One region of the Methylorubrum extorquens genome, then DNA from elsewhere that is predicted to be linked to it. Evidence: riboswitches for the same ligand, from Rfam matches in the RefSeq annotation. Region 1 holds a riboswitch; each other region holds the start of a gene.
What was found. Region 1 has a riboswitch for cobalamin ahead of J2W78_RS15845 (TonB-dependent receptor). Riboswitches for the same ligand answer to the same signal wherever they lie in the genome.

Region 1 (7,311 bases):
ACGGGCCGCCAGGGATGCCCGGGGGGCGCGCCTGAGCGATGGCTGCCCCAGAGCCGAGGCAGCTCAGAACGGTGACGGTGAGAGCGATGCGGTGCATCGAGGAACTCCTGAACGAAACGAACCCTTCGCATCCCGAAGGCGTGCGAAGGATCAACCATCCGCAAGGCAAGTCCCCCATCGGCCGTCTGGTTTCCCGGTGGAGCCTGCGGCGTGGTGACGACACGCGCAGGCGTCCTTGCTCGAGCGTCCCGGCGCGTCGTTCACCACGCGATCGTGTAGGCGACCTCCAGCGAGCGCGGGCGCCCCAGCACCCAGGCGGTGCCGACGCCGTTCACGGCGCTGCCATCGACCGCGTAGATCGTATCGAGCAGGTTGAAGACCCGCAGAGACAGGCGGGAGCCGGCGGTGACCTGATGGTCGAGGCCGAGATTGACCAGCGTGTAGGCCGGCCGCCGCGCGGTGTTGCCGAAATCGGAAAAGACTTCGCCGACATGCTGGAGGCCGACGCGCCCCTCCCAATCGCGGGCGAAGGCCCAGTTGACCCAGAGGTTAGCCACCTGCTCCGGCACGTTGATCGGCTGATTGCCGGCATAGGAGACGGCAACCCCACCGACATTCTGGGTGAAGTCGTCGTACTGGGCGTGAAGCAAGGCGAGGTTGGCATCGATGCGCCAGCCGGGGGCGGGGAGCCACGACAGCGCGGCCTCCGCGCCGAGGGAGGATTGCTGGCCGACCTGCGTCGAGACCGTCGGCTGGCCCGGAACCGCCGAGATCAGGTTGTCCTTGACGATGCGGTAGCCGGCCAGCGTCCACTCGACGGCGCCGCCGAAAACGAGGCCCTTGGCGCCGACCTCGACCTGACGGCCAGTCGAGAGTTCGAAGCCGGCCAGCGATTGCGAGAGAGTGATCAGGCTGTTCACCGGATCCGTCGCGGTGGCGTATTGCGCATAGAGCGATGTGTCCGGCGTCGGCTCGTAGAGCAGCGCGAAGCGGTAGCCGAGGGCGCGGAACGAGCGCTCGAAGGTCGCGCCGCTGCGCAGATCCTCCCGGTACAGACGCGGCGCATCGAAGCGCACGCCGGTGAGGAACGACAACCGGTCGGTCAGGAAAAGCCGATCCTCGGCGAAGACCGAAGCTTGGTTCGTGCGCGTGGCGTAGGCCGGGCTCGCCCGCCCTTCCGGCGGGAAGAAGCCGGGATCGTAGTTGTTCAGGGGCACGCTCGTCGGCGTTTCGGAGAAGGTGAAGTTGTTGGTGTGCCGGAAGCTCACGTGGTTCACGTCGAAGCCGGCCGAGAACGTGTTGGCTAACCCGAAAAGGGAACCGCGGAAGGTCGCGTCGAACCGATTCCCGACCTGTTCCTGGCTGTGGTAGATTTCAAGATAGTCGGAGCGGTCGACGAGGCCGGTTGTCGGGTTGAAGCGGTACTGCTCGACGTCGCGCCAATGCCGGCGGCTTTGAAGGCGGTAGGCGGTGTTGCGCACCGTCACGTCGGCCGAGGGGGTCCACTCCGTCCGGAACTGCGTCCAGTTGTCGGTCCAGGCGATCTTCGAATCGCGGACGTTGTAGTTGTTGAAGCGGATGGCGTCGGGGACACGCCCGTTCACCAGCGGCGAGCCCCAGTAGCGGGTGGGCTCCTGGTAGCCGAGATCGTGGCTGAGCGTGAAGGCCAGATCCGGATTCGCCTGGAGCGTCAGTGCGCCCGAGACCGCGAGGTTGCGGAAGTCGCCCTCCGGCGTGATCCAGCCGTCGGCACGGTTGCCGCTGACATTGAGGCGGTAGGCGAGCGACTCGCCGATCGGCCCGGTCGAGTCGACCGCCGCGCGGGCGATGCCGTCCTCACCGAGACCGAAGCGCGCGACGTTGAGCGGCGTGAACAGCGGCTTCTTCGAGACGACGTTGACGATGCCGCCGATGGCCCCGTCCCCGTAGAGAACCGAGGCCGGCCCGCGCAGCACCTCGATCCGTTCCACGTTCCACGTGTCGAACGGGAAGGTAACGGTGTTGGCGCCGACGTAGAGCCGGGTGCCGTCGAACAGCGTCTGGATCGAATTCTGACCGGCAAAGCCGCGGGCGGTGAAGAAGCCGAGTCCATTGCCCGGCGAGCCGAAGGCCGTGATGCCGGTGCCGTTCTGCGACACGGCTTCCAGCACGCTGGTCTGACCGCGCAGACGGATCGTCTCGCCCGAGATGATGTCGAGGCTTGCCGGTGTTTCCAGCGGCGTGAGACCGAGACGGCTCGCCGAGCGCGATGGCGTGCGCAGGTTGAGGCCGACGGGCGAGGACTGCGTCAGACTCGGCGTCCGCAGGGCCGCGGCGGCCTCCGCTCCGACGGCGTCGGCCGGCGCGTTGGCGGGCAAGCCGATCCCGGTACCGCCTTGCACCGCGATCTCATCGAGATGCGTCAGCAGTGCCTGAGCCCGAACCGGGCCGGACAGTGTGAGCGGGAGGGCGGCGACGGCGGACAGAAGAGACCAGCCGCAGGAGCGGCGGTGAAGGGGGGACATGATGGAAACGAGGCCTCGGCAGCAACGGTGGCACGTCACCGCGACCGAGGCCGATCCGCTGCGGGCCACGAGCCTTCAGCGTCTCGACACCTGCTGGGACACCCCGCCCGGCATGGCTCGCGTGTGACCACGGCTGACGGCAGGTCTCCTGGCTCACGGGTCGTTGTCCCCCATCGTCTTCCCAGGCGAGGCATGCCCAGTGACGTGGTGATGGAGGGCTCTCCGCTCACAGTTGCGGGGGCAGCCGCGGGATCTGGCTCGAAAGCCCTCCACCGCGTTCCCTTTTGATCCCTTGCGGGAACCGTCAACGGTCAAGCTATCGCCAAGGCTGCGCATCGGTCAATGCGCCCGTCGCCCGGGGTGCCCCGTTGCGAGGGGCGATCCACAATCGCGGATCGGGCCTGTGCGCAGGGGCGCATGGCAGCCAAAAAGAAAAAAGGCCGCCCCGAAGGACGGCCCGAAGTCTAGGGAGGAAACGCCCAAGAAGGGCTGCAGGACCGCGACGCCATCGCGATCCGGCATGGCCATGATTTCTCAGGTTGCAGTGCACAAAGCAATCGCCGACGCGTCGGATCGGGCATGCATTTGTCGCATATGTTCGGCTCCGATCTCATCAGCTCAGGCGGAGCCATTCGGCTGCCCAAGGGTTTCGGTGCTCCGAATGCCCGCTCATGGATGCCAGATATGCCCCGTTGGATGTTCGTGTTCCCCGTCGCGCTGATGATCCTTGCGGGGCTAGTCGTCTTCGCCTTCACGCTGACCGGCCCGACCGACAGCCAGAACACCCACGCTCCCGAGACCGGACAGACCCGCTGACATCGCCGATTCCCGGAATGCGCCGTCCCCTGATCGATTTCGGCCTGCAAATTGCGAAGTTTGCGCGGTCACAATCGTGCGGTGGGGTTCTCCATGCGAGTCGAATGCGTTTTCATCCTGAGCGGCCTTCTGCTCCCGAGCGGCGCTCACGCATTCGAAGCGCATGCGGACGCAGCGGCCTTCGCCGCCGCGGCCCGTCACCATGTCGGTGAACGCGTCACGCTCGATCATTGCCACCTCGTCCACGCGACCGACGACGAGATCACCTGCATCGGCCTGTTGCCGGAGGATGCAGCGGGCAATATCCGCTTGGCCGGCAAGCTTCTGATCCGGATCGCGGCCGCGGAGACGCAAGGCCGCACACGTGCCCTCGAACTGTGCGCCGGTGGCGCTCTCGGCGAAGCCTGCGAGGTGAGCGTGGCGGGCGAGGTGTTCGATGCCTCTCCTTCGTTCGGGCTCGGCGAAGCCCATCTGATGGGACTGCGCGAAGCGACGATCTGCTGGCCTGACTGAATCCGGAGAAGCGCTGCCGAGCTTGATCTTGATAGAACGGTGCTCGCGAGAACCGATAGTGAGCCAGCTTCCGGCGGTGGATCGGCATGAACCCTCAGGGGTCTAGTGCGTTCCAGCTCCAAGGGAGTTTGCCGATGATCACACGTCTCTCGTTTGCCGCGGTTCTGGTCGCGGCCCTCGCCACATCCGCTGCCGCCCAAGGGCCGGCGCAGACCGGTACCGGTGGTGGTCCGACCTCGACCATCTACGCACCGAACACCTCGGCCGTCGGTCAGACCATGCCGCCTCCCGGGGCGGGCGGTGCGACTCGTGGCTCGGGAAATCCCGATCGCGAGAACGCCATGGAGAAGAAGAACGACAAGATCGACACCGGGATCTGCATCGGCTGCGATAAGTAGATCCGGCGAACCGAGACGCAGCCTCCCGAGCGCCGCGCCAGGGTCACTCCGACCAGCGTAGCGCGGCGGCGGCGGCCAGGGTGCCGACCACCGCCGCGATCAGGCTCAAGGCGGCCAGCACCGTCAACGGGGTCGTGAACGGCACCGTGCCGCCCACGGCAGCCTCGGCCGCTGAGACCCCGAAGATCAGAGTCGGCACCATCAGCGGCAGTACGATAATGGCCAGGATCAGGCCGCCCCGACGGATGGTGGCGGTCAACGCCGCGCCGACGGCGCCGATGAAGGCCAGGGCCGGCGTGCCCAGGGCAAGCGTCAGGGCCGTGGCACCCATGGCCTTCGGGGAGAGTGCCACCAGCAGGCCGAACAGCGGAGAAGCGAGCGCCAGAGGCAGACCAGTGGTGAGCCAGGAGGCCAGAACCTTGGCCAGCACCACCAGCTCCAGCGGCACCGCGGCGGCGGTCATCAGGTCGAGGGAGCCATCCTCCTCGTCCGACTGAAACAACCGGTCGAGACCGATCAGGGTTGCAAGCACTGCCGACAGCCAGAGAATCGCGGGGCCGATCCGCGACAGCAGGTTCATGTCGGGGCCCAGCGCGAAGGGCACCAGCACCACGATCATCAGGAAGAAAACGAGCGACAGCGCGCCCGAGCCCCCGACCCGGGCGGCCAGTTTCAGATCGCGGGCGAGGAGGGCGGAGAAGGCACGGATCACAGCCAATCCTCTGCCTGGTACGCCGCCTCGGAGACAGCGTCGGATGTCGCTAAGGCGATGCGCAGCTCGCGGGCATCTTCCAAGCCGAGGGCTTGGTGCGTTGCAGCAACCACGAGCCCGCCTTCGGCCCGGTGGCGTCCCATCAGTCCGGCGAGAACACCCTGCGATGCGAGGTCCAGGGCGGCAGTCGGCTCGTCGAGCAGCCAGAGCGGGCGGCGGCAGACGAGGAGGCGCGCCAGCGCCACCCGGCGCCGCTGCCCTGCTGAGAGATAGCCGACCGGCAAGCGCGCCACGTGCGGCAGGCCCATCGCCTCCAGGGCCGCCTTCGGGGAGGCCGCGGGACTGCCGAGCAGGTCGCGGGCGAATTCGAGATTCTCGGCGGCCGTCAGCGCCGATTTCAATCCGTCCCTGTGCCCGACCACGTGGAGGCATTCCGGCAGGTTCGCCTCGCCGATGCCCTCGGCGCGGATCGTGCCGGTATCGGGCTTGAGGCGGCCGGACAGCATCGTGAGCAGGCTCGATTTGCCTGCGCCGTTGCGCCCGGTGACCATCAAGCCTTCGCCGGGTCCAAGCGCGAAGGAAAGGCCGGAAAAAATGCGGCGTCCGGAGCGGCGACAGGCCAGATTCTCGACGATCAACCGCACGGATCGGCCTTCGATGAGGTTGAGGTCCGCACGCTTCGTCTCGATCCTGCCTGTCTGATCTCCTCGCCTTGCGCGAGGTGACACCGGGACATCTCGCGAGCGGAGAGGTCGGTCTCGTGCGGCCTATAGCGGATCGTTCGACGGCGCGCGAACCGCTCCGGTCGCCGACGGATTGATTCGGTGATACCGGATGGCAGTTTCGCAGGATGGCCGACCATGGGTGCCGAGACATGCTCGGGCTCCACCTGACACGTCCGGAGAGGCTTTTGCCTGCGATCCCGTCGCCGGACGCACACAATCGGAGGCCCGACTCGCACGCCTGACTCTGGATCAACGCGAGACGTTCTGGGACGCGGTACACCGCTGCCACGGCTTAGCCGCGGATGGGAGTCGGGCGCATCGGCAGGGCGGGACCGCGATATCAGTCGCGAGCCTGTGTCATCGGACCAGTAGCGGCCAATTTCGAAACGTTCTATAGACCGGCCCAGGCTGCGCCGCGCGATCATTCCAGGGCGTCCAAATCGCCCCTCGCGCACCATCCTGAGTGTCATTCGCGGGCCTCCCGGCCGCCGGGAGTTTCCCGAGGGCACTCGCTACCCGGGCACCCCCGGGGCGGCGCGCGCTCCTTGGAGCGCCTTTCGGCCGAACACCTCTCGTGGCGCAGGTTATGCCTGCTCCGTGTTCGCTAACGCCAGCTCAGGACCCGACTCGCCGTGGCATCCCTCGACAGCTTCAAGGCTCGCCAAACGCTTCAAGCAGGCGGCAAGACCTACACCTACTACTCGATTCCCGAGGCGGAGAAGAATGGCTTAGCCGATTCGACCGCCCTTCCGTTCTCGATGAAGGTCATCGTCGAGAACCTCCTGCGCTTCGAGGACGACCGCTCGGTCAAGCGGGCGGATATCGAGGCCGCCGTCGCGTGGCTCGGCAACCAGGGCAAGGCTGAGACCGAGATCGCCTTCCGCCCCTCCCGCGTGCTGATGCAGGACTTCACCGGCGTGCCGGCGGTGGTCGATCTCGCCGCGATGCGTGACGCCATGGTGGCGCTTGGCGGCGACCCGCAAAAGATCAACCCGCTGGTGCCGGTCGATCTCGTCATCGACCACTCGGTGATCGTGGACGAGTTCGGCACCCCGAAGGCGCTCGGCGACAACGTCGCCCTCGAATACGCCCGCAACGGCGAGCGCTACACCTTCCTGAAATGGGGCCAGTCGGCGTTCGACAACTTCTCCGTCGTGCCGCCGGGCACGGGCATCTGCCACCAGGTCAACCTCGAATACCTGTCCCAGACGGTCTGGACGAGGAACGAGGACGGCGCCGAGATCGCCTACCCCGATAGCCTCGTTGGCACCGATTCGCACACCACCATGGTCAACGGTCTGGCCGTGCTCGGTTGGGGCGTCGGCGGCATCGAGGCGGAAGCCGCGATGCTCGGCCAGCCGCTGTCGATGCTGATCCCCGAAGTCGTCGGCTTCCGGCTGTCGGGCAAGCTGCCCGAGGGCACCACCGCGACCGACCTTGTGCTCACCGTCACGCAGATGCTGCGCAAGAAGGGCGTAGTCGGCAAGTTCGTGGAATTCTACGGGCCCGGCCTCGATGACATGCCGGTGGCCGACCGCGCCACGATCTCCAATATGGCGCCCGAATACGGCGCGACCTGCGGCTTCTTCCCCATCGACCAGAAGACCATCGACTTCCTGAAGGTCACCGGCCGCCAGGACGAT
Region 2 (7,311 bases), 1.5 Mb from region 1:
CGCGTCACGTCGCCCGAGCCCGGACGTTCGACCTTGATCACGTCCGCCCCGAACCACGCGAGAAGCTGGGTGCAGGCCGGGCCTGCCTGGACGTGGGTGAAATCGATGATTTTGATTCCGTCGAGCGGCTGGGTCATCTTGGTTTTCTCCCTATTTCGACTTCGTTGTGGGTCGTCGTTGGAAAATCGAAAAATATTGTCGTCGGTAATATTGCTGAATGGCTTAGGCGCCTCGCTTCAGGCGCAGACGAGGGTGCCCAAAGCCTCTTCCAGCTCCGCCACGCGGCGGCGCAGGGAGCGCTCTTCCTGAAAGCGCTCGGTCTCGTCGCGGATGACCGCGGCGATGCCGGTGACCTCGCCCGCCGCGCCGTGCAACAGCGCGACGGTGAAGGCGATGGACAGGGCCCGCCCGTCCTTGTGCAGGGCCGGCACCTTGAGCAGCGACGTGCCGTAGCGGGTCTCGCCCGTGCGCATCGTCTTGGCGTAACCGTCCCAGTGGCGTCGGCGGTGACGCTCCGGGGTGATGAGGTCGAGGCTCTGCCCGAGCGCCTCGGCTTCCGAGAAGCCGAAGATCCGCTCCGCGGCCGGATTCCAGATGACGATCCGCCCGTCCGCGTCGGAGATCACCACCGCGTCGCCGATTGCCGCGACGAGCCCGGACGTGTCGAAGGTCTGCGATTGGGCCATCCGTTGCCCCCTTCCGCTGCCGGCTAGCCGTGAGGCCGCGCCGTGAGCAGAGAGCCGCGATGTCTGTCGAGTATGCCGCGTTCGGTCATGGCAGGCGTTGCCTCCTTGGCTTCCCGGGTCTCGGGCCTTCCGGATCGAGGTCGCTCTTTCCGGTAGCTCGCTATTGGCATTTGGTATACCAGATACGAATCTTAGGTCAAGGCACACTGCGGCGCTCGAACGAGATCGTGCAGCGGCGGGTTGATAGGCAGGTGAGGAGGCTGCGATGTCGGGCAAGCACAGCATTCGGATCCGGCAGATCGAGGCTTATGCCTTCCGGATCGATTTCGGCGAGAGCTTCGTTCCACTGCTGACGGACGAGCCGGAACCGATCGGTGGCGGCACCGGCCCCTCACCGGAGCAGGTGCTGATCGCCGCCGTGAGCAACTGCCTTTGCGCGAGCCTCGCCTTCGCGCTGGGCAAGTACCGGCAGGAGGGCGGCGGCGTGAGTGCCGAGGCGATCGGGCGCGTGGCCCGCAACGCGGAAGGCCGCCTGCGCCTCGTCGGGATCGAGGTCGATATCGCGCTCGGCGCGCCCGCCGCGTCGATGGATCGGCTCGACCGGGTGCTCGCTCAGTTCGAGCAGTTCTGCACCGTGTCCGAGAGCGTCAAGGCCGGTGTTCCGGTGGCGGTCGCGGTGCGCGACGGGCAGGGCAACCGCCTGAAATAGATAGGCCTGAAACAGACAGGGAGGAACGACCGATGAGCGAGACGCAGCGGGACGTGACGCAGATGGAGGTGGCACGCGAGCCGGAGGATCTGGCCCGGCTCTTCCACGAGCGGGCCAATGCCGGCGATGCGGAGGGGCTGGTCGCCCTGTACGAGCCGCAGGCCGTGGTGGCCGCGGGCGACATCGTGGCCACCGGCCACGACGAGATCCGCCGCTTCTACACGGATCTGCTCGCGCGCAAGTCGGACTTTCCCGAACCCGAGACCCTGCCGGCGATCCGCAACGGCGACCTCGCGCTGACCTTCGCGCGGCTGCCGAACGGAGCGCTTTCGGTCGAGTCGGCCCGCCGGCAATCGGACGGAACGTGGCGCTGGGCCATCGACCAACTCAAGCTCAAGCCCGTCGCCAAAGGCTGACGGGCTCACCGAGCCCCAAGTCAGAGGTTTCGAAAGGACGAGGCCTTTCGCGGGTCCAGGACAGAGCCCTGGTTGATGGGAAGCCGGGGCTCAGCCCCGGTATCCCGCCAAAGGGATGATCCCTTTTGGAAACCCGCTAGTCCGCGGAGGCCGAGCGGCGCGGCGTGGCGGTGCGCCGGCCCGCGAAGACGCCGGGGGCGGTGCCGGGCACCACGACCAGACGCCGGACCTGCCCGCTGAGATACGCCTGGAGGAAGCGGGTGTAGTTCCGGAACACGACGCAGCCGTTCGAGGCGCCGCTCGGGCCCAGCATGTAGGTGTGGGCGAGGATGCCGTCGCGCCCGTGGATGGCGGCCGAGCCGCCGACCGGGTTGAGGCGGATCGCCCGCACCCCGTGGAACAGGGCCTCGCGCTCCCGCAGATCGTAGACGCCGGGCGGGGTGGCGCCGCGCATCCGGACATGGACGTGGTCCGGGTTGTCCTGGGCGACGCCGAGGCCGGAATGGGCCTCCAGCACCTCGCCGCTCGGCAGCGTTACGGTGGCGGCGCTGATATCGTAGACGGCGACCCCCGGCTCGGAGACCGGGCCGGGCACGACGCGCCGCCGCGCCGCCGAATCGACCGCTCCGCTGTCGAGCCCGGCATAGGCCATCGCCTTGTCCGAGGCAGAGGCAGGCGCGGGCGCCGAGCCCGGCAGATCGAACATCTTCTCGAGGAAGTTGCGGTTGTCGGTAACGGCGGCGCTGAACACGCTGCGGGTCGGCTCGGTGGAGGCGCGCGCCGCGGATGCCGTGGCGATCCGAGGCGTCGCCGCCCGGGCGGTCTGCATGCGCGGCTCGTAGCGGAATTCGTCGGGCCGCCGCACCGGCAGTGGCACCGTGAGGGCGAGGCGGGCCGTCGGCGCAGCCGGGCGCGGCGTGACTGCGGGCGCGGCGTCGGCGGCTTGGTCCGCGGGGAGGGCGGCCAGGGTCGGGGCCGGCTCCGGCGCGGAAGGCTCCGAGGCGGGCGGCGCCCGGAAGGCGGAAGCCTGCGGGGTCCGCGGGACGAAGCCGCGTGACGCGGTGTCGAGAACGGGGGTGGGATCGAGCATCCAGGCCAGCGCGCCGGGCGCGGCCTGCACGGTCTCCGCCCCTTCGGTCTCGCCCGAGACCTGCGCGGTTTCCACGGGGGCAGGCGCGGCCCGATCCTGCGGTTGCAGCATCCCGGCGACCGCGAGACCGCCGAGGGCGGTCAACGCGAGCGCCGCGACAGGCGGGCGCCGGCGGCGGCGGATGACGGGCCGGGCGGAGCGGCTCTGGACGAGCTCAGCGATGTCCATTGCGGGCGGTACTCGACAACGCGGATCCCACACGGCCTCGCGCCGTCATCCCCGGCCTATCTGTGCCAGAATGACAAACGAGATGGCTTCGCCGATTAGGGAAGGATCAACCTTAAGCCTTCGTCATTGAACGGGATCTTGGTTAATCTTGCCTAAAGCTCGGTCCCGTCCTTCGAAAATCGTTCGATGCATCTTCTCGATGGCTGGTGCGCGCCACGAGGCGGTGAGGGGCCGGCCTCTCGACCCACCGCTAATTCGCGATCGACAGCCGACAACGAGGCCGATCGGACCGTCGCTATTGGCTCGTGTCCTCGCGTTCGAGCCGATGAAGAAAGCGCACCCGCCACGCGACTTGCTGCTGGACCCTTGTGCTCTGCGGGCCACAGACTGTGTGATGTTGTTACATTTCATTGTTCGGCATGTTGACCCTGCGCCGCATCGCAGCGAAGTTGCTGCGGCCAAGGTTCCCCCGGATGCATGTCCGAGGGCTAAGAGGGAATTCGGTAAGCCCGTCCGGGCGAGGCCGAAGCTGCCCCCGCAACTGTGAGCGGCGAGCCTCCGTCGCCGACGGTCACTGGTGCCCTGCACCGGGAAGGCCGAGATGGGGGCGCTGACCCGTGAGCCAGGAGACCTGCCTTGGCGCGACGATGTCCCCCGGGCGGGGTGCTCCGGCGGCGTGCCTGATCGGTGGGAGCGTTCCCTGCGCTCCCGGCGGGCACCCGCTCGGGCGCGCGTCCGAACAGCCAGAGCGCGCCTTGTGACAGTTCGGACGAGCCTCAACGCCATCGACGTCCCGATCCGGCGCCCGCATTGGATGCTCGCCGCGCTGCTCTGCGCCGGCCTGACCGTCCCGGAGGCGCGGGCGCAGGAATCGGTCACCCTGGAGGAGCTTGCGGTCGAAGGCGAAAGCCGGAGCCGGGGCGTCGGCAACGGCGCGCCCGATGGGCGGACGGCGGCGGCCGGCACGATCGGCCTGATCGGGCCGACGCCGGGCTACCGCGTCGACCGCGCGGTGAGCAGCACCAAGACCGATACGCCCCAGCGCGACGTGCCCCAAATCGTCACGGTCGCCCCGCGCGAGGTCATCACGGATCTCGCCGCCACCCGTGTCGATCGGGTCTTCAACTATACGCCGGGCGTGGCGCAGCAGAACAATTTCGGCGGCCTGTCCGTGTTCAGCTACGCCATCCGCGGCGTCACCACCTCCGAGATCTACAAGAACGGCTTTCCGCTCAACCGCGGCACGCCGCCCCCGCCCGACGCCCAGAACGTCGAGCGCGTCGAGGTGCTCAAAGGCCCCGGCGGCGGGCTGTTCGGGCGCAGCGATCCGGGCGGGCTCGTCAACATCATCACCAAGCAGCCAACCGTCGAGCGCTTCGTCGAGATGGGCGGGTTGTGGGACTCGTTCGGGCAGTTCCGCGGCACGGTCGATACCGGCGGCGCGCTGAACGAGGAGGGCACGCTCGCCTACCGCTTCAACCTCGCCGCCGGCCGCCAGGGCAGCTTCCGCGATTTCGTCGACAGCGACCGGCTGCTCGTCGCGCCCGTCCTGAGCTGGCAGATCACCCCGGACACGCGGATCACCGTCGAGACGGAGTTTCTGCGCAACCGCATCGTGTTCGACCGCGGCGTCATCGCCCTCAACGGGCGGCTTGGGCTCTTGCCGATCTCGCGGTTCCTCGGCGAGCCGGGCCAGAGCACCTATCAGACCAACAACACGATGCAGGTCCGCGTCGATCACCGCTTCAACGCCGATTGGCAGATGCGGCTCGCCACCCACTTCAACACCGGCACGCTGGAGGGCGAATCCGCCGAGATCCGCGCGATCGCGGCCGACAACCGCACCGTCTCGCGCGACCGCAACGTGCGCGATTACCGCTGGGACACGGCGATCGGCCAAGCCGAGGTGGTCGGGCGCTTCGACACCGCCGGCATCGGCCACACCATGCTGCTCGGCTTCGAGCGCGAGAGCACCGATAGCCGCGTGCTCTACCTGCGCTCGAACTTCCGCACGAGCCCCTACGCCATCGACATCTACGATCCGCGCTACGGCCAGCCGCTGCCGCCGATCACCATCCCACGCAACAACCTCGAACGGATCACCAACACCGCCCTCTACGCGCAGGACCAGATCGTCCTCACGCCCGAATGGAAGGCGCTGCTCGGCGTACGCTTCGACTTCTTCGAGCAGTCGTTCCGCGAGCGCATTCCGCGCTCCCAGGTCGATCAGACCTATTTCGCGGCAACCCCGCGGGCCGGCCTCGTCTACCAGCCGCTGCCCGAACTCTCCCTCTACGCCAATGTCGGCACGAGCTTCCGGCCCAATATCGGTCCCGATGCCGCCGCCGTCGCCGCCTCCGGGCCGTTCGCGCCGGAGACCGGCATCGGCTACGAGGTCGGGGCCAAGCTCGACCTCTATGGCGGTGCTCTGGCGCTCACCGGCACGGCCTTCCGGATCGACCGGGAGAACGTGTTGACGCCGGAAGCCAACGGAAGCGGCTCCTCCGTGGCGGTCGGCGGAGTGCGCAGCCAGGGCTTCGAGCTGACCGCTGCCGGCCAGATCACGCCGGAGATCAAGCTGCTGGCGGGCTACGTCTATGCGGAGGCCGTGGTCACCGAAGATCCGACCCTGCGGGTCGGCACGCCGCTCATCAACGTCCCGCGCCATTCGGGCAGCCTGCTCGCGGTCCACGAGGTGCAGGCCGGCCCGTGGAAGGGGCTCGGGCTCGGCGGCGGCGTGCGCGGCGTCGGCGAGCGGGCGGCGGACGCCGTCAACAGCTTCTCCCTGCCGGCCTACATCGCGGTCGATGCGCTCGCCTATTACCGCTACGAGAATTTCCGCTTCGGGTTGAACATCGAGAACGTGTTCGACACCGAGTATTACGAGAGTTCCCTGAACCGCTTCCGGGTCTATCCCGGCGCGCCCCGGCGCTTCACCGGAACGATGACGGTGCGGTTCTGATGCCGGCTCGGCAGGAGGCCGCGGCACCGGAGGCCGCGGCACCGGAGGCTGTGGTTCCGCGCCGCCGGATCGGCGCCATCGATGCCCTGCGCGGGCTCGTGATGCTGCTGATGCTGGTCGATCACGTGCGCGAGTTCTTCTACCTGCACGCCCAAGTGAGCGACCCGGTGAACCTCGCGGCCACGCCGCCGGGCCTGTTCCTGACGCGGGCCGCCTCGCATCTCTGCGCGCCGGTCTTCCTGCTGCTGACGGGGCTTTCGGCGAGCCTCTACGGGCAAAAGCACGGCAGCCGCGCCGAGACCTCCGCCTTCCTCGTCAAGCGCGGGCTGTTCCTGATCGTCCTCGAAGTGACGCTCGTGAACCTCGCCTGGACCCGTACCCTGCTGCCGCCGATCCTTTACCTGCAGGTGATCTGGGCGATCGGGCTCAGCATGCTGGCGCTCGCCGCCCTGCTCTGGCTGCCGCGCCCGGCACTGATCGGCGTGGCTCTGGCGATCATGCTCGGGCACAACGCGCTCGACGGAATCGTGCTCGCGCCCGATCAGCCGGGCTACGCGCTGTGGGCGGTGCTGCACCAACGCGGGATGATCCCGCTGCCCTGGGGCGCGGCGCGCACCTCCTACCCGGTGCTACCCTGGATCGGCGTCATCACCGCGGGCTACGCGCTGGGGCCGCTCTACGCGCCCGGTTCCGATCCGGCCATCCGCCGCCGATGCCTCGCCGCCCTCGGGCTCGCGAGCCTCGCCGCTTTTCTCGTCCTGCGCGGTCTCAACGGTTACGGTGATCCACATTCCTGGCAGCCGGGCAAGGATTGGGGCGCGGATGCCCTGTCCTTCATCAACCTCACCAAATATCCACCCTCGGCCGACTTCCTGCTCGCGACCCTCGGCCTCGGCCTGCTGCTGCTCGCGCTGTTCGAGCGCCTGCCGGAACCGCGTCTACGCTGGCTGACCGTCTTTGGCGGGGCGCCCCTGTTCTTCTACCTGCTGCACTTGTGGGCCCTTCGCGGGATCCACGACGGCCTCGCCGCCCTCGGGCTTGCCGGGTCCTCGGGCCGGGTCGAGGCCGGCGCGCCCTGGCAGATCTGGCTGATCACGGCGGCGCTCGCGCTGGCTCTCTACCCGGCCTGCCGCTGGATGGTGCGGCTGAAGCGGCACAGCCGGTGGCGGGGTTTGAGTTACCTCTGACCCCGCCCGCCTCGTCCTACTGATACCCCTTCG
Region 3 (7,311 bases), 1.1 Mb from region 1:
GCCCCTTCGCGCCGACACGGGCGGCCAGAGCGAAACTCGATGCGCCAGCGCCGCAGCCGACGTCGAGCACGTGCTCGCCCGCCGCGGGCGCGGCGGCTTCGAGAGCGGCCTTACCGAACGGAGCCAGCATGGCTTCGAGCCGGGCTTGGTAAGCGACCCAGCGCCCCCCGTCCTGACCCTTCCAATCGGCGGCCTGAACGGCATCTCGCTCCGCCATGTCAAACCCTTCTCGAAAAATAAATTGCGTTCAAAATTTATATTCTTATAAAGTCGGCGAACGCAAGCCAAAGGGGAAGGCCGCCGAAGCGGTCGCGCGCCAGACTTGGCCCCCCCGCCATTCGCGACGCGGAGCTCATCACCATGGATGATGTGATCATCATCGGCGGCAGCTTTGCCGGCCTCGCCGGCGCCCTGCAGCTCGGCCGTGCCCGCCGCAAGGTCACCGTTCTCGACACCGGCCTGCCGCGTAACCGCTTCGCTGGCCATTCGCACGGCCTGCTCGGCCACGACCACAAGCCACCATCGGACATCCTGGCCGAGGCGCGCCGGCAGTTGGCGCGCTACCCCACGATCAGGCTGGTCAGCGCGCGGGCCGACAGCGTTTCCGGAGCCATCGACGATTTTTCCGTCCTGACCGGCGATGGCGAAAGCCTCGGGGCGCGCCGCCTGATCCTGAGCTATGGCGTCGCCGATCAAATGCCCGCTGTCCCGGGCTTTGCCGAAGGCTGGGGCAAGTCCATCGTGCCATGCCCCTATTGCGACGGCTTCGAGGTCGCGGGCCGGCACTGGGGCCTTGTCTGGTCCGGGCCCCAGTCGAACAACTTTGCCAAGCTGTATCGCGATTGGACCGACACGTTGACGCTCTTCGCCGACGGTCACGACATCAAGCCCGACATCCGCGCCAGTCTGGCGAGCCGCAACGTACCTGTCGTGGATGGCCGGATCGTCGAGGTCGTGAATCACGGGGGCGATGCTGCCGGCGTCATTGTCGACACCGGCCTCCATGTCCCGGTCGACATCCTGTTCGCGCATCCTCGCAACAAGCCCTCGGCACGCCTGCATGAAACACTGGGCCTCGCCACGGTCGACACGCCCGGCGGCATCGCCCTCAAGGTCGACGAGCGCCGCGAAACCAACGTGCCCGGCATCTACGCCGCCGGTGACCTCGCCACCCCCGGAATGCCCTCAGTCACCCAGGCATCATCGCAAGGTGCGATGGCGGGCATCTTCGCCCAGCAATCGATGGTGGTTTGAGAGCGGCGGTGGATGCCGCTTAAACCCCGCTGCCCACCCGAAGCCTGTTGCCAAACTCCAGGAGTCTCGCACCGCTTCCTGCGACCGGGTGGTGTGCGCCGCCATCCACCGCGGCAGCAGCTTTCGATGCGTGCGGCTACTCTTCTTGTGTAAGCAGACCTTCGTGAGATCGGATGCAGAGGTCCGCCAATGGCGCGAAGCCGTCGTTCAGCGGGTGGATGCTGTTCGGCACGAAGACGGAGGAAGTCCGGGCTTCGATTTCATTGACTCGACGCGCGGCCCTGAAATAACACTCGCTTGACGGTTCCCCTCGGGGATCAAAAGGGAACGCGGTGAGGGCGAAAGCTCAATGCCGCGGCTGCCCCCGCAACTGTAAGCGGCGAGCCTTCCGCCACCATGTCACTGGGCAGCCTCGCCCGGGAAGACGGTGAGAGGGCAGCGACCCGCGAGCCAGGAGACCTGCCGTCAGTCGTGGTCACACGCGAAACGCGTCGGGCGGGGTGTCCTGGCGGGTGTCGAAGCGGCGTGATCCCATCGGGACGCGAGCGCCGAGGCCTCGTTCGCGGTGACGTGCCACTGCCGTTGCCCGAGGCCCTGTCGCCGTGCCCCATCTCTGCCGATCCGCGCTTCGCGGAGCGCTGGCTTTGTCCTGCGCCCTTCCCATCCTCGCCTGCGCTCCCGCCGCGGCCCAGCAAACCGCCGCCCCCTTCGCTGCCGCCCCGGCCGGCGTCGAGACCACCCTCGACGAAATCTCGGTCGCGGCGACCGGCGTGCCGACACCGACCGCCCAGGTGGGATCGAGCGTGACCGTGCTGACCGAGCGGACACTCGAACAGCAGCAGCGCCGCACCGTGCCGGACGCGCTCCAGCAGGTGCCGGGCCTCAACGTCGTTCAGACGGGTGGTCCCGGCGGCCAGACCTCCGTCTTCATCCGAGGCGCCAACTCCAACCACACCAAGGTGCTGATCGATGGCATCGACGCGACCGACCCGTCGAACGGCAACGGGTCGTTCGACTTCGGCCAACTCCTGACGGACGACCTCGCGCGCATCGAGGTGCTGCGCGGCCCCCAGAGCGGCCTCTACGGCTCGGACGCCATCGGCGGCGTGATTTCCTTCACGACCAAGCGCGGCGAGGGGCCGGCGCGGGCGTCGCTGCGCCTGGAGGGCGGCTCGTTCGGGACCTTCAACCAGTCGGGTCGGATCAGCGGTGCCGAGAACGGCTTCGACTACTCGGTCTCGGTCGCCCATTTCCGGGCGGCCGCAACCCCCGTCACGCCGCCCGACCTCGTGCCGTTCGGGCGCCCGATCCATCCGAACTTCTACGACAACGAGACCGTCTCGGCGAAGTTCGGCTACCAGTTCACCGACACGTTCCGCATCAACTCGGTCACGCGCTTCATCAACTCACGGCTGCTGCTGACCGGCGACGACTTCAGCACCTTCCCGGCGGCACCCGCGGCCTTCCGCAGCGAGGCGGCGGTCCAGCAAATCTTCACCCGCAACGAGGCCGAGTGGACGCCGTTCGCCGGCTTCCACAACATCCTCGCCATCAACTACTCGAACCTGTTCAACCGGCAGCAGGGGCCTCTCGATCCGCTGGCGACACCCGACGGGACCACGGGCTTGGGCGAACGGACACGCTTTGAGTATCGCGGCGACTATCTGCTCTCACCCGGCAACATCGTGTTGTTCGGCGCCCAGCGGGACGAGGAGAGCCTGTTCACGACCTCGCCGGGCTCCGTTCCCGACTCCTTGCGGGCGAGGAACGGCAACACCGCGGGTTACGGCGAGGTGCAGCTCACGCCGTTCAACCGCGCCTTCCTCGTCGCCAATCTCCGCCATGACGAGAACGACCAGTTCGGCCCGGCCACCACATTCCGGGTCGCACCGAGTTACATCTTGCCGTTCACGGACACGCGCCTGAAGGGCAGCGTCGGGACGGGCTTCAAGGCGCCGACGCTGAGCCAACTCTACCAGAGCTTCCCGGCGTTCAACTTCTTCGCCAACCCGAACCTCAAGCCCGAGGAGAGCCTCGGCTACGATGCGGGCTTCGAGCAGCCGCTCGGCGACCGGGTTCTGGTCGGAGCCACCTATTACCGCAACGACTTCACCAACCTCATCAACACCAACGCGAGCTTCACCTCGAACGAGAACGTCGGCAAGGCCGTATCCTACGGTGCGGAGGCGTTCGCCTCGGTCCGGTTCACGGAGACGCTGTCGGGCCGCGTCGATTACACCAACACGGTCACCAAGAACGAGATCACCAACCAGGAGCTTCTGCGCCGACCGCGACACAAGGGCAGCGCCACGGCGTTCTGGAACCCTTCGCCGGGCCTGAGCTTCAGCGGCACGGTGATCGTGCTCGGTTCCTTCGTCGACGGCAACCGGGACTTCTCCGTTCCACGCCTGAAGAACCCTGGCTTCACCCTCGTCAACCTCGCGGTCAACTACGATGTCAGCGAGACGGTCAGCGTGTTCGGGCGCATCGATAACCTGTTCGACCGTCGCTACGAGAATCCGACGGGGTTCCTCGGGCCGGGGCTCGCCGTCTACGGCGGCGTGCGCCTGACCAGCTTCTGAGGTGACGATGCCGTCACGAGCCGTGACCTTTCTGTCGGCGGTCCTGGCCGCCGTGCCCGCGGCCCAGGCCGCCGGCATGGCCGAGGCGCCGGTGCGCGTGGTCTCGATGAACCTGTGCGCGGACGAGCTCGTCCTGCGGCTCGCCGACCGCGACCAGGTGCTGGCCGTCACCTATCTCGCCGGCGACCCACGCGGATCGACGGTCTCAGCCGAGGCCGCCGGAGTTCCGGTGACGCGCGGCCTTACCGAGGAGGTTGTCGCGCTCCGGCCAGACCTCGTCATCGCGGGCGCCTTCACGACGCGCGCGACCGTCGGCATGCTCAAGCGCGTCGGCTCGCCCGTGCTCGAACTCGGCGTGCCGACCGACCTCGACGGCGTGCGTTCCCAGATCCGGCAGGTCGCGCGAGCGCTCGGGCACCCCGAGCGGGGGGAGGCCTTGGTCGCAGACCTCGATGCCAGGCTCGCGTCGGTTACCCCATCGACACGGCCGTTGCGGGCCCTCGTCATGCGCCCGAACGCCTTCACGGTCGCGCCCGGCGGCCTTGGCGACGCGCTCATCCGCGCCGCCGGCCTCGTGAACATGGCTGCCGAGATGGGCCGCGACCGGTTCGGGCAGGTGCCGCTCGAAGCCGCCGCGCTCGCGAACGCCGACCTGATCGTGACCGACGAGGGAACGCCGGGCATGCCTTCGCTCGCCGACACGCTTCTGCACCATCCCGTCTTCCGGGCTCTCGCGCGCAGGGGTCGGACCGTCTCCATCCCGAACCGCTTCTGGACCTGTCCGGGCCCTCAGGTCGCCGAGGTCGTGGCGCAGCTGGCGGCCGCCGCGAACGCGCGGGCGCCTCGGCCATGAACGCGCCCGTTCGGACCATCGCCGATCCCGTCTCGCGACGCCCGGACACGCTGCGCGTCCGCGGTGCCGTCGTCGCCGTCCTCGGCGTCGCGATCCTCACCCTGACGCTCGCCTCGGTCGCGATCGGCTATGCACCCTTCGACGTGCCGGCCGCGTTCGCGGACCTCGTTGCCGGTCAGACCACACTGCCCGCGATGGTGCTGTGGGAATTGCGTGTCCCGCGAGCGCTTCTCGGTGGCCTCGTCGGGTTCAGCCTCGGCCTGACCGGCGCGGCGATGCAGGGCTACCTGCGCAACCCGCTGGCCGACCCCGGCATCCTCGGGATCTCCTCGGCTGCCGCCTTGGGGGCCGTGCTGGTCTTCTACAGCGGGCTTGCCGCCTCGCTGAGCCTGGCCCTGCCGCTCGGCGGCATTGCCGGCGCGGCAGTGGCGGCGCTGCTCCTCAACGTGCTCGCCGCCCGCGGCAGTTCCACGCTCGGGCTGATCCTGGCCGGCGTCGGCTTGTCGAGCCTGGCAGGCGCCCTGACCGCGCTGGCGCTCAACCTGTCGCCGAACCCCTACGCGGCCCTGGAGATCGTGTTCTGGCTGATGGGCTCGCTTGCCGACCGCAGCCTCGACCACGTCCTCCTCTGCCTGCCGCTGATGGTGGTGGGCTGGGGCCTGATGCTCTCGACCGGTTCCGCACTCGACGCTCTCACGCTCGGGGAGGACACCGCGGCGAGCCTCGGGATCGGCCTCGTCTCAGTCCGCCTGCGCCTCGTCACCGGCGCGGCGCTCGCCGTCGGCAGCGGGGTGGCGGTCTCCGGCGCCATCGGCTTCGTCGGCCTCGTCGTGCCGCACCTGATGCGTCCGCTCGTCGGGGCCCGGCCCGGCGCCAACCTGTTGCCGAGCGGCCTCGCCGGCGCTGTCCTCGTGCTCGCCGCCGACATCGGCGTGCGCCTGCTCGCCACCCGGCCCGAGCTGAAGCTCGGCGTGGTGACCGCGCTCGTCGGGGCGCCATTCCTGATCGTCCTTCTGCTGCGCAACCGCGGGAGGCCGGCATGAGCCTCGGTCTCCACGACGTCCGGGTCACGCTGGATGGCCGGACGATCCTGTCGGACATCGACCTTGTGCTGGAGCGCGGCCGCTTCGTCGGGCTGGTCGGGCCGAACGGCGCCGGCAAGACCACGCTCCTGCGCGTCCTGGCGGCGCTGGTCGCGCCGGCCCGAGGCCGCGTCATCCTCGAAGGCCGAGCGCTGTCCAGCCTGAACCGCGACGAACGGGCCCGCCGCGTCGCCGCCCTGTTCCAGGGTGCCGGCATCGGCTGGCCGATGCGCGTGCGCGAGATCGTGGCGCTCGGCCGCCTGCCGCACCGCCGTGCCTTCGCGGGGTTCTCGGACGCCGACGCGGTCGCCGTTGCGCGGGCGATGGAGCGTACCGACATCGGGCACCTCGCCGACCGGACCGAGCCGACCCTGTCGTCGGGCGAGCGCATGCGCGCGCTGCTCGCCCGGGCGCTCGCGGTCGAGGCCGATTGGTTGCTGGCCGACGAACCGGTCACGGCCCTCGACCCCGCCCACCAGCTCGACGCCATGGCCCTGCTGCGCGCTGCGTCGCGCGACGGCGTCGGGGTCGTCGCCGTCTTACACGACCTCGCCCTCGCGGCCCGGTTCTGCGACCGGATCGTCGTGCTGTCCGGCGGCCGGCTGGTCGCGGACGGGCGGCCGGAGGAGGCGTTGACCGATTCCTTGCTTGCCCGCGTGTTCGGCGTCACGGCGGAGCGGGGCGAGGCCGCGGACGGAACCCGATACATCCTGCCCTGGGCGCGTTCCGGGGCGACGAAGGAGAAGAGCGATGGCGCCATCATCCCAGGCTGATGCGGTCACGGACCTGCTGCGTGAAGCCTTGGCGGCCCCCGGCACCGCCTGGAGCCTCGGCAGCTTCGGCGCCATCGCCGAGTTCATGCGCGATCCGGACGAGGCGGTCTCGGCCCTGCCGGACGACCGTCTCGGCATGGCGACCGAACGCGGCGCCATCGCCTTGAGCGCCTGTCCCGACCTGCGCCCCGTCGCCTACGAGACCTCGGTCGCGTCCGGCTGGAACCACGCCGTCGCTCTATGTCTGCCGGAGGCGACCTGCGCCATGACCCGGCGCGGCGTGGTGACGGAGCTCGGTCCCGACCGGGAGGCCGCCCGCGAAACGGACCGGAATGCCATCCTGTTCGACCTGGGCCTGGATTTGCTCGCGGTCGACGCCTGCGTGCGCACGAGCGACCCGGAGGCCATCTCCTGCCTTCGGTCGGGGGCCGGGCGGCCCCTGTTCGATCCCGCCAACCCCATCGGTCGGCATCTCGTCGCCATGAGTCCGCATCGCGTTTTCCTCGCGCGGCTCGGGCGCATCGAGGTCTACGCCCCGATCCCGGGACCTGGCGGCACGAGCCCGGAGGGTCCGCACACCCACGTCCTGCCCAAGCTCCTGCGCAGCGGGCGCACGCATGCGGCGACGACGCCGATCCCGGCGGGCTGGGTGCCCTGCGCTGCCCTCCACCCAGCCCACCCCTACAAGGACATGATGGGCCAGCGGATCGCCTTCGACGCCAGCCGGCATGCGGACTTCCAGGAGTTGCTCGACCGCTGGGGCGATC
Region 4 (7,311 bases), 1.2 Mb from region 1:
GGCGGACAGGCTCCAGCCACGCTCGCTGCCTGACCCACTGCCCTTCCCGGGCTCGCTCATCGAATCGATCCTTCCGATCCTTGCCGAACCCCACATGGAGGCTTTCTCCGGCCCGGACCAGGGGCGCGGCTCGGAGAGGGCCCCGGCGAAGACGATTGACGCGGCGGGCCGGGGATGATGTCTGCGCGCCGAACGCCCGCCGGGCGCGACGCCGTACGACAATCCAAGGGATGACCGACATGTCCGAGATCTGGTTCCGCACCGGCGAGGCGACCGTGCTCGCGGCCGAAGGGCAGTTCACCGACGCGATGCCGGAGGTGCTGATCGGCTCCACCCGCGGCCCCGTGGGCCACGGCTTCGCGAGCATGCTGGGGCAGGTGCAGGGCCATACCCGCATGTTCGTGGTGCGCGACCTCAACCAGCTCGTGCGCCCCTCCACGATCATGACCACCAAGGTTACGATCCACACCGCCGAGTATGCCGAGCTTCTCGGCGGCGTGGTTCAGGCGGCCACGGGTGACGCGATCGTCGATTGCGTGATCGAGGGCATCCTGCCGAAGGACGGCCTCGACGAATTGTGCATGATCATCACGATCTGGCTCGACGAGCGCTGCGGCAAGGACGAGAATCTCGACCGCAAGGATCTCTACCGCACCAACTACGAGGCGACGAAGCTCGCCATCGCCCGCGCCATGAAGGGCGAGCCGACGATCGACGAGCTGATCGCCAACCGCAAGACGGTGAAGCACTACGCGCTGGAAGACATCGTCGAGTACTGAGTTTTTGCGGATGAGGGGCGCGGCTCAGGCCGCGTCCCGCTCGAAGCGATACGGTCTCGCCAGGGCGTCGATCGGCAGTTTCCACCGAGCGCCCCATCTCGCCGATGGCGAAGTGAAGGGTTTCCACGGGATCGCTCTCCGGCGTTCCCAAAGGGGCGCCCCAGAGCCGGTCGATTTCCTGCAAGGCCTCGGTCAGGTCGGCGTCCGTGCGGATCGGGCGGACGTCCATGGCAAGTTCCCGAGTTCGAACTCAATTCGCTTGACCATGAGAGGTCGCCGCTTTCGACCCACAGCAGTCCATCAAGATCTCAGCCGATCATGGACCACATCCCCCCGGGCAAACGACGGAGAGCGCCTCAGGAGGATTGTCGTGGGGATGTCATTAGCCCGGTCAGTGTGCGCAGTAACTCGTCCTTCGAGAAGGGCTTCGCCAGAGATGGCTGCTCCCAACGGTTGTTCGCATGAGACCGCTCCGTTTGCCCCGTGGCGAATAGGTACGGCACGGCGATACCCGTCAGCGTCTCGGCCACCGGGTACACCGTATCCCCGTCGCCGAGATTCACGTCCAGCACCGCCGCATCGAGGGTGACATCCTCGATCAGGTCCAGCGCCCGATCCACGCTCGGCACAGGTCCGATCACGGTCGCGCCGGCTTCCTCGAGCCAGCGCTTCAGGTGCATGGCGATCAGATACTCGTCCTCGACCACCAGAATGAAGCGGCCGGCAAGAGGCTGGGCAAGGTCGGGCATTGCAGGCTCTGGAAGCGCTCGATCCGCGATCCTCCATCCTCGTAAGGGTGTTGTCGCTTACACAGGGCAAGTGATCGGCATGTCGATCTGGCAGCGCACGCCATTCTCGCCCAGCGTATAACCGACGCTCGCCTGGAGCGCGTAGGGCAGGGCCTGCTGGATGAGCTCGGTGCCGTAGCCGCGACGCGTGGTCTGCCCCGGATCGACGCGGATACCGGTCTCGATCCAGCTTAAAACCAACCGAGGCCGTCCGCGCTGATCCCGTGTCACATCCCAAGTGACGGCGAGACGGCCGGTATCGTTTCTCAGTGCGCCGTATTTGACGGCGTTGGTGGCCATCTCGTGTAGGGCCAGCGCGAAGTTCTGCACCTGCCGCGCGGTCAGGAGCACCGGCGGCCCGCCGACCTCAATCCGGTCCGATGACTCGTCCACGTGTGCAGCGAGTTCCGCCCGCACCAGCGCACCGACCTCGACGGTATCGCTGCCGCTTCGGCTGAGCAGGCCCTGTGCCCGGCTGAGCGCCTGGAGCCGTTCCTCGAACGCTTCGACCGACCCGCCGCGCTTGACCGTCCTGTCGGCGATAGCGGCGACGACACCCAGCAGGTTGCGCGCCCTGTGCTGCAACTCGTTGACCAGAACCTCCAGGCGTGCCTGCAGCATGCACCGATCGTTGACGTCGATGTTGACTCCCGCCCATTTACGGATTGTGCCGTCGGGGCGCGTAATCGGCACGACGCGAACGTTCGACCACCGCCACGACGCGCTGGACGCGTGCCACAAGCGATACTCGGCATCGACCGCGCTCCCCGCGGCGACCGCCGCGCGCCACTTCTGTTCGGTCGCTGCCCGGTCATCGACATGGATCGCATCCAGCCAGCCGTAGCCTTGCCACTTGTCCAGCCGCTGGCCGGTGAAGGCGCGCCAGCCTGGGCTGTCGGCGACGATGGACCCGTCTGGGTGCGCCTCCCAGCTGAACTGGCCGAAGCCCTCGACGAGCCCGCGGAACCGTTCCTCGCTTTCGCGCAGAGCCGCCTCGGAACTCTTGCGCTCCGTGATGTCGCGCACCGTCCCCTTCATGCGCCGGAGGTGTCGTCCCGCGCCGGGATCGATCCGACCCTGCGCCCCAATCCACCGGAGTTTGCCGTCCGCGCGCCGGATTCGACACTCGAAGTTCCACTGCCCGCCCGCGGCGATGGCGTCTCGGAAGCAGGCGTCGACTGAGTCCCGATCCTCCGGCGTAATATGATTGAGGAACGTGTCGTAGGTCCACGTGGGCAGGAGTGCTTCGTACCCGAAGATGCGGTCGTGCTGCGGTGAGCGCCAAGCGTCCAGCGTGGCGAGGTCGATCTCCCACACGCCGACATCGCCCGCCTCCAATGCGCGCGCGAGCCGCTCCTCGCTCACCCGCAACGCCGCCTCGGTGCGCAACCGGCCGCCGATCTCGAAGCCGACCATGTGTGCCGCAATCACCGCGCCGGCTTCGTCCCGCATGGGCGTCAGGTAGGTGTCGAACACCTCGCTCCCGCCCAGGTCGAACGGTTGAGCCGGCACATGCACGCTCTCCCCTAGGAACACACGCTCGTAGAGGGGGGCGACGACCGGCCACGTGTCGGGGAACGCTTCGGACATGGGACGGCCGAGTGCGCCGGGGTGTCGGTCCCCGAACAGCCGCGCGGCCGCCTCGTTATAGACGAGGATGCGCTCGGGTCCGCAGGTGAGGCCCGATATGAGGGGGCTGGCGAGCACTTGCTCGACCATGAGCTTGAAACGCTCCGTCCACCGCCCGACCGGGCCGAGCGGCGTCGCGCTCCAGTCATGGTCACGGATGTAGGCGGACATCCCACATTCGCGGCCGATCCACGGCTCAGAAACTTGCGTCATGGATCCATGAGGCGGACGCCGTCGGCCAGGTCAATTGACCGATGTTGGTTTCGTGCGCTTCCGATGCAATGAATGCGACGTGTCCGCTCGCAGTCATGGCATCAACATCTGCTTTCCGCCCTGAGCAGCCCTTTGCCGCGTCAATCAGATTGGGTTTGGAATCCAGAATCGCGCGACGACGCGCGAACTCAAAACTCGATCCCCTCCTGCGCCTTCACGCCTGCGGAAAAATGGTGCTTCACGCTGCCCATCTCGGTGACGAGGTCGGCGGCCTCGATGAGCGCCGGCTTGGCGTTGCGGCCGGTCACGACGACGTGGAGGTCGGGGCGCCGGGCGGCCAGGTCCGCGAGCACCGCCTCAAGGTCGAGGTAGTCGTAGCGCAGGGCGATGTTCAACTCGTCGAGGACGAGCAGGCGGATGCTGGAATCCGCCATCAGCGTCTTGGCCGTGTCCCAGGCGTTGGCGCAGGCGGCGATGTCGCGGGCCTTGTCCTGCGTCTCCCAGGTGAAGCCCTCGCCCAGCGCGTGCCACGCGATTTGATCGCCGAAGTTTTTCAGCGCGCGGGCCTCGCCGGTGTCCCAGGCGCCCTTGATGAACTGCACCACGCCGACCCGGTGGCCGCGCCCGAGCATGCGCAGCACGAGGCCGAGCGCGGCGGTCGTCTTGCCCTTGCCGGGGCCGGTATGGACGATGAGCAGGCCCTTCTCGATCTTCTTCGAGGCGACCTCGGCGTCCTGCACCGCCTTGCGCTTGGCCATCTTTTCGCGGTGGCGGGTATCGTCTTCGGTCATCAAGGATTCTCGCGTGAGGGTTTGACCGTCAGCGGCAGGCCGGCGACGGTGAGCACGACCCGGTCGGCGTCGCGCGCCAACCGCTGGTGCAGCCGCCCGGCCGCATCGCGGAAGCGGCGGGCGAGCGCGTTGTCCGGCACGATGCCGAGGCCGACTTCGTTGGCCACGAGCACCAGCGGGCCCGGCGCCGCGGCGCAGGCCCGTGCCAGGGCGTCGGTGGCCGCTTCGAGATCGGCCTCGGCCAGCAGCAGGTTGGTGAGCCAGAGCGTCAGGCAATCGACCAGTACCGGCCCGGTCGCGGCGGCCACCGCCTCCGGCAGGGCCGTCGGCACGTCGAGGGTCTGCCAGGAGCCCGAGCGCCGCGCCCGGTGCTCATGGATGCGGACGCGCATCTCCTCGTCCCAGGCCTGCGCCGTGGCGATGTAGAGCCAAGGAGCCGGACAGGCCTCGATCAGCCGCTCGGCATAGGCGCTCTTGCCCGAGCGCGCGCCGCCGAGCACCAGGGTCATCCGGTCGGGTGCAGCCTCCGTCATGACCGCCGGTTTGCACCGGGGGCGTCCGTTCACGCAATGGCGCTTTGCAAGGCTGGCCGCTCCGCGTTACAAGCGGCCCGTGACGGTGCCCCGGCAACGGGGTGAAAAGGGAATGCGGTGAGAGGTTTCTCCAAGAACCTCGATTCCGCGGCTGCCCCCGCAACTGTAAGCGGCGAGTTCCTGCCACGAGCCACCGGGTGATCCGGGAAGGCGGCAGGCACGACACCAGCCGCGAGCCAGGAGACCTGCCGTCCCGCGAAGTTTTGTTCTCGAACGCCGCCGGTGGGGCGGCCGGAGCCCGTGACCCGATGACGACTGCGACCCTTCAGACCCAGGCCACCACCCGCTCCGCCGAGGGCGCCCGCGCGCTTCTCGTCGCCGCCTTCCTCGGCCTCGGTCTCGTCTTCGTGGCGGGCTTCGCTCCGGCGACCGTGCTGCACAACGCGGCGCACGATTTCCGCCACGCGCAGAACTTCCCCTGCCACTGATCCGCGTTCCAGCGGCTTCAAGCAGTTCCATGATCACCCGATTGCTGTCGGCGGCGCTCGTCGCCGGCTTCCTCGCGTCCGTCGTCGCGACGGGCCTTCAGCTCGCGCTGACCTCCCCGCTGATCCTTCAAGCGGAGACCTATGAGGGCGAGGGGGCGCATGCCGCCCTCACACCGACAACCGACGCCCCCTTCGCCGCCTTGATCGTACCGGCCCACGCGCCGTCCCAGCACAGTCACGGCGAGGGCGGGCACGACCACGGCAAGGCCGACGAGTGGCAGCCCGCACCGGGCCTGCAGCGCATGGCCTTCACCGGTCTCGCAACGCTGGTCGGCGGCGTCGGCTACGCGCTGCTTCTGGCGGCGGTGATGCTGGCGCTTCGCCGCGAGCCGACCCCGCAGGGCGGCCTCGTCGTCGGCATCGCCGGCTTCCTTGCGGTGGCGCTGGCACCCGCCATCGGCCTGCCGCCGGAACTGCCGGGCATGGGCGCCGCGCCGCTCGTGCTGCGCCAGGCGTGGTGGCTGATGACGGTGGTGGCGACCGGGCTCGGCCTCTACCTGATCGCCGTGCGGCGGGTGCCGCTGACGATCCTGGGCGGCCTCGTCCTCATCGTCGCGCCGCATCTCGCGGGCGCGCCGCAATCGATCGACACCGTGGGCTCGCAGGTGCCGCCGGCCACGGCCGCGCAGTTCGCCGCGCGCTCGCTCGCCATCGGCTTCGTGTTCTGGGCGGTGATCGGGCTGGCCTATGGCTGGGCCTGGGGCCTGTTCGGCCGCGAGGCGGGTGCCCGCGCGAATGCCTGATTCGGACACCGCCATCCTGTCGGTCTGCACCACCTGCCGCGCGGCGGGCGATGCCTCCGAGCCACGCGCCGGGGCCAAGTTGCTGGCCGCTTTGCATGCGGAGGCCGGGCGCGCGCCCGTGCCGGGCCTGACGATCGAGGGGGCCGAGTGCCTCTCGGTCTGCAAGCGGCCCTGCACCGTGGCGGTCGCCTCACCGAACCGCTGGACCTACGTCTACGGCGACTTCGACGCGCTCGAAGACCCCGATACCGCCGCCCGTACCATCCTGGCGGGTCTGCGCCGCTACCTCGAAACCCCCGACGGCGTCGTGCCCTGGCGCGAGCGGCCGGAGGCGTTTCGCAAGGGCGTCGTGGCCCGCATCCCGCCGCTCAAGGCGGCCCGAGGGGAGACCCCATCATGAGCCTCGTCGAAAAGATTCCCTGCACCATCGTCACCGGCTTCCTCGGGGCTGGCAAGACGACGCTCGTGCGCCACACCGTCGAGAACGCCCGCGGGCGCCGGCTCGCGATCATCGTCAACGAGTTCGGCGATCTCGGCTTCGACGGCTCGTTCCTCGCCGCCTGCGGCATCGAGGGCTGCAACGAGGATTCGGTGGTGGAGCTGCCCAACGGCTGCATCTGCTGCACGGTCGCCGACGACTTCGTGCCGGCGCTGACCAAGCTTCTCGACCGGCCCGAGCCGCCGGAGCATATCCTGATCGAGACCTCCGGCCTCGCCCTGCCCAAGCCCCTGGTTCAGGCGTTCCAGTGGCCGGCGATCCGCTCGCGGGTCACCGTGGACGGCGTGGTCGCGGTGGTGGACGGCCCGGCGGTCGCCGCGGGGATGTTCGCCGAGGACCCCGAGGCGCTTGCCAACCAGCGCGCGGCCGACCAATCGGTCGATCACGACAACCCGCTGGAGGAGGTGTTCGAGGACCAGATCCTCTGCGCCGACCTCGTGGTGCTCAACAAGGCCGACCTGCTCGACGAGGCCGGCCTCCGACAAGTCCGCGCCGAGATCGAGGCGCATCTGCCGCGCGCCGTCGAGATCGTCGCGACCGAGCACGGCCGGCTCGACCCGCGGGTCCTGCTCGGCATCGCAGCGGCGGCCGAGAACGACCTCGACGCCCGGCCCTCGCATCACGGCGAGGGCGAGGATCACGACCACGACGATTTCGAATCCGTCGCGATCCCGGTCGGCATCGCCGGCAGCCCGGAAGATCTCTCCGCCCGCGTGGAGAAGGCCGCCGAGACCGAGGGCGTGTTGCGGATCAAGGGCTTTGCCGAGGTGAAGGGCAAGCCGATGCGC

Region 2: another riboswitch for cobalamin. It lies ahead of J2W78_RS22815 (TonB-dependent siderophore receptor); the one in region 1 lies ahead of J2W78_RS15845 (TonB-dependent receptor).
Region 3: another riboswitch for cobalamin. It lies ahead of J2W78_RS20615 (TonB-dependent receptor plug domain-containing protein); the one in region 1 lies ahead of J2W78_RS15845 (TonB-dependent receptor).
Region 4: another riboswitch for cobalamin. It lies ahead of J2W78_RS21390 (CbtB domain-containing protein); the one in region 1 lies ahead of J2W78_RS15845 (TonB-dependent receptor).

The regions. Positions count from the first base shown of each region.
Region 1 covers NZ_JALJXF010000001.1:3,348,881-3,356,191, reverse strand. The annotation lists gene J2W78_RS15850 (hypothetical protein) at 1-97, opposite strand, end outside; gene J2W78_RS15845 (TonB-dependent receptor) at 261-2,504, opposite strand; cobalamin riboswitch at 2,626-2,825, opposite strand; gene J2W78_RS24755 (hypothetical protein) at 3,189-3,320, shown strand; gene J2W78_RS15840 (hypothetical protein) at 3,414-3,833, shown strand; gene J2W78_RS15835 (hypothetical protein) at 3,968-4,231, shown strand; gene ccmB (heme exporter protein CcmB) at 4,275-4,943, opposite strand; gene ccmA (heme ABC exporter ATP-binding protein CcmA) at 4,940-5,587, opposite strand; gene acnA (aconitate hydratase AcnA) at 6,301-7,311, shown strand, end outside.
Region 2 covers NZ_JALJXF010000001.1:4,893,648-4,900,958, forward strand. The annotation lists gene frc (formyl-CoA transferase) at 1-137, opposite strand, end outside; gene J2W78_RS22795 (PAS domain-containing protein) at 237-686, opposite strand; gene J2W78_RS22800 (OsmC family protein) at 952-1,395, shown strand; gene J2W78_RS22805 (YybH family protein) at 1,428-1,811, shown strand; gene J2W78_RS22810 (tlde1 domain-containing protein) at 1,948-3,129, opposite strand; cobalamin riboswitch at 3,574-3,782, shown strand; gene J2W78_RS22815 (TonB-dependent siderophore receptor) at 3,944-6,091, shown strand; gene J2W78_RS22820 (DUF1624 domain-containing protein) at 6,091-7,278, shown strand; gene urtA (urea ABC transporter substrate-binding protein) at 7,295-7,311, opposite strand, start outside.
Region 3 covers NZ_JALJXF010000001.1:4,417,981-4,425,291, forward strand. The annotation lists gene J2W78_RS20605 (class I SAM-dependent methyltransferase) at 1-217, opposite strand, end outside; gene J2W78_RS20610 (NAD(P)/FAD-dependent oxidoreductase) at 361-1,254, shown strand; cobalamin riboswitch at 1,539-1,735, shown strand; gene J2W78_RS20615 (TonB-dependent receptor plug domain-containing protein) at 1,857-3,836, shown strand; gene J2W78_RS20620 (ABC transporter substrate-binding protein) at 3,844-4,689, shown strand; gene J2W78_RS20625 (FecCD family ABC transporter permease) at 4,686-5,732, shown strand; gene J2W78_RS20630 (ABC transporter ATP-binding protein) at 5,729-6,544, shown strand; gene J2W78_RS20635 (DUF6925 family protein) at 6,522-7,311, shown strand, end outside.
Region 4 covers NZ_JALJXF010000001.1:4,576,620-4,583,930, forward strand. The annotation lists gene J2W78_RS21360 (hypothetical protein) at 1-60, opposite strand, end outside; gene fae (formaldehyde-activating enzyme) at 240-779, shown strand; gene J2W78_RS21370 (response regulator) at 1,136-1,528, opposite strand; gene J2W78_RS21375 (PAS domain-containing sensor histidine kinase) at 1,586-3,367, opposite strand; gene cobO (cob(I)yrinic acid a,c-diamide adenosyltransferase) at 3,598-4,200, opposite strand; gene cobU (bifunctional adenosylcobinamide kinase/adenosylcobinamide-phosphate guanylyltransferase) at 4,200-4,733, opposite strand; cobalamin riboswitch at 4,800-5,000, shown strand; gene J2W78_RS21390 (CbtB domain-containing protein) at 5,042-5,221, shown strand; gene J2W78_RS21395 (CbtA family protein) at 5,251-6,024, shown strand; gene J2W78_RS21400 (DUF1636 family protein) at 6,017-6,424, shown strand; gene cobW (cobalamin biosynthesis protein CobW) at 6,421-7,311, shown strand, end outside.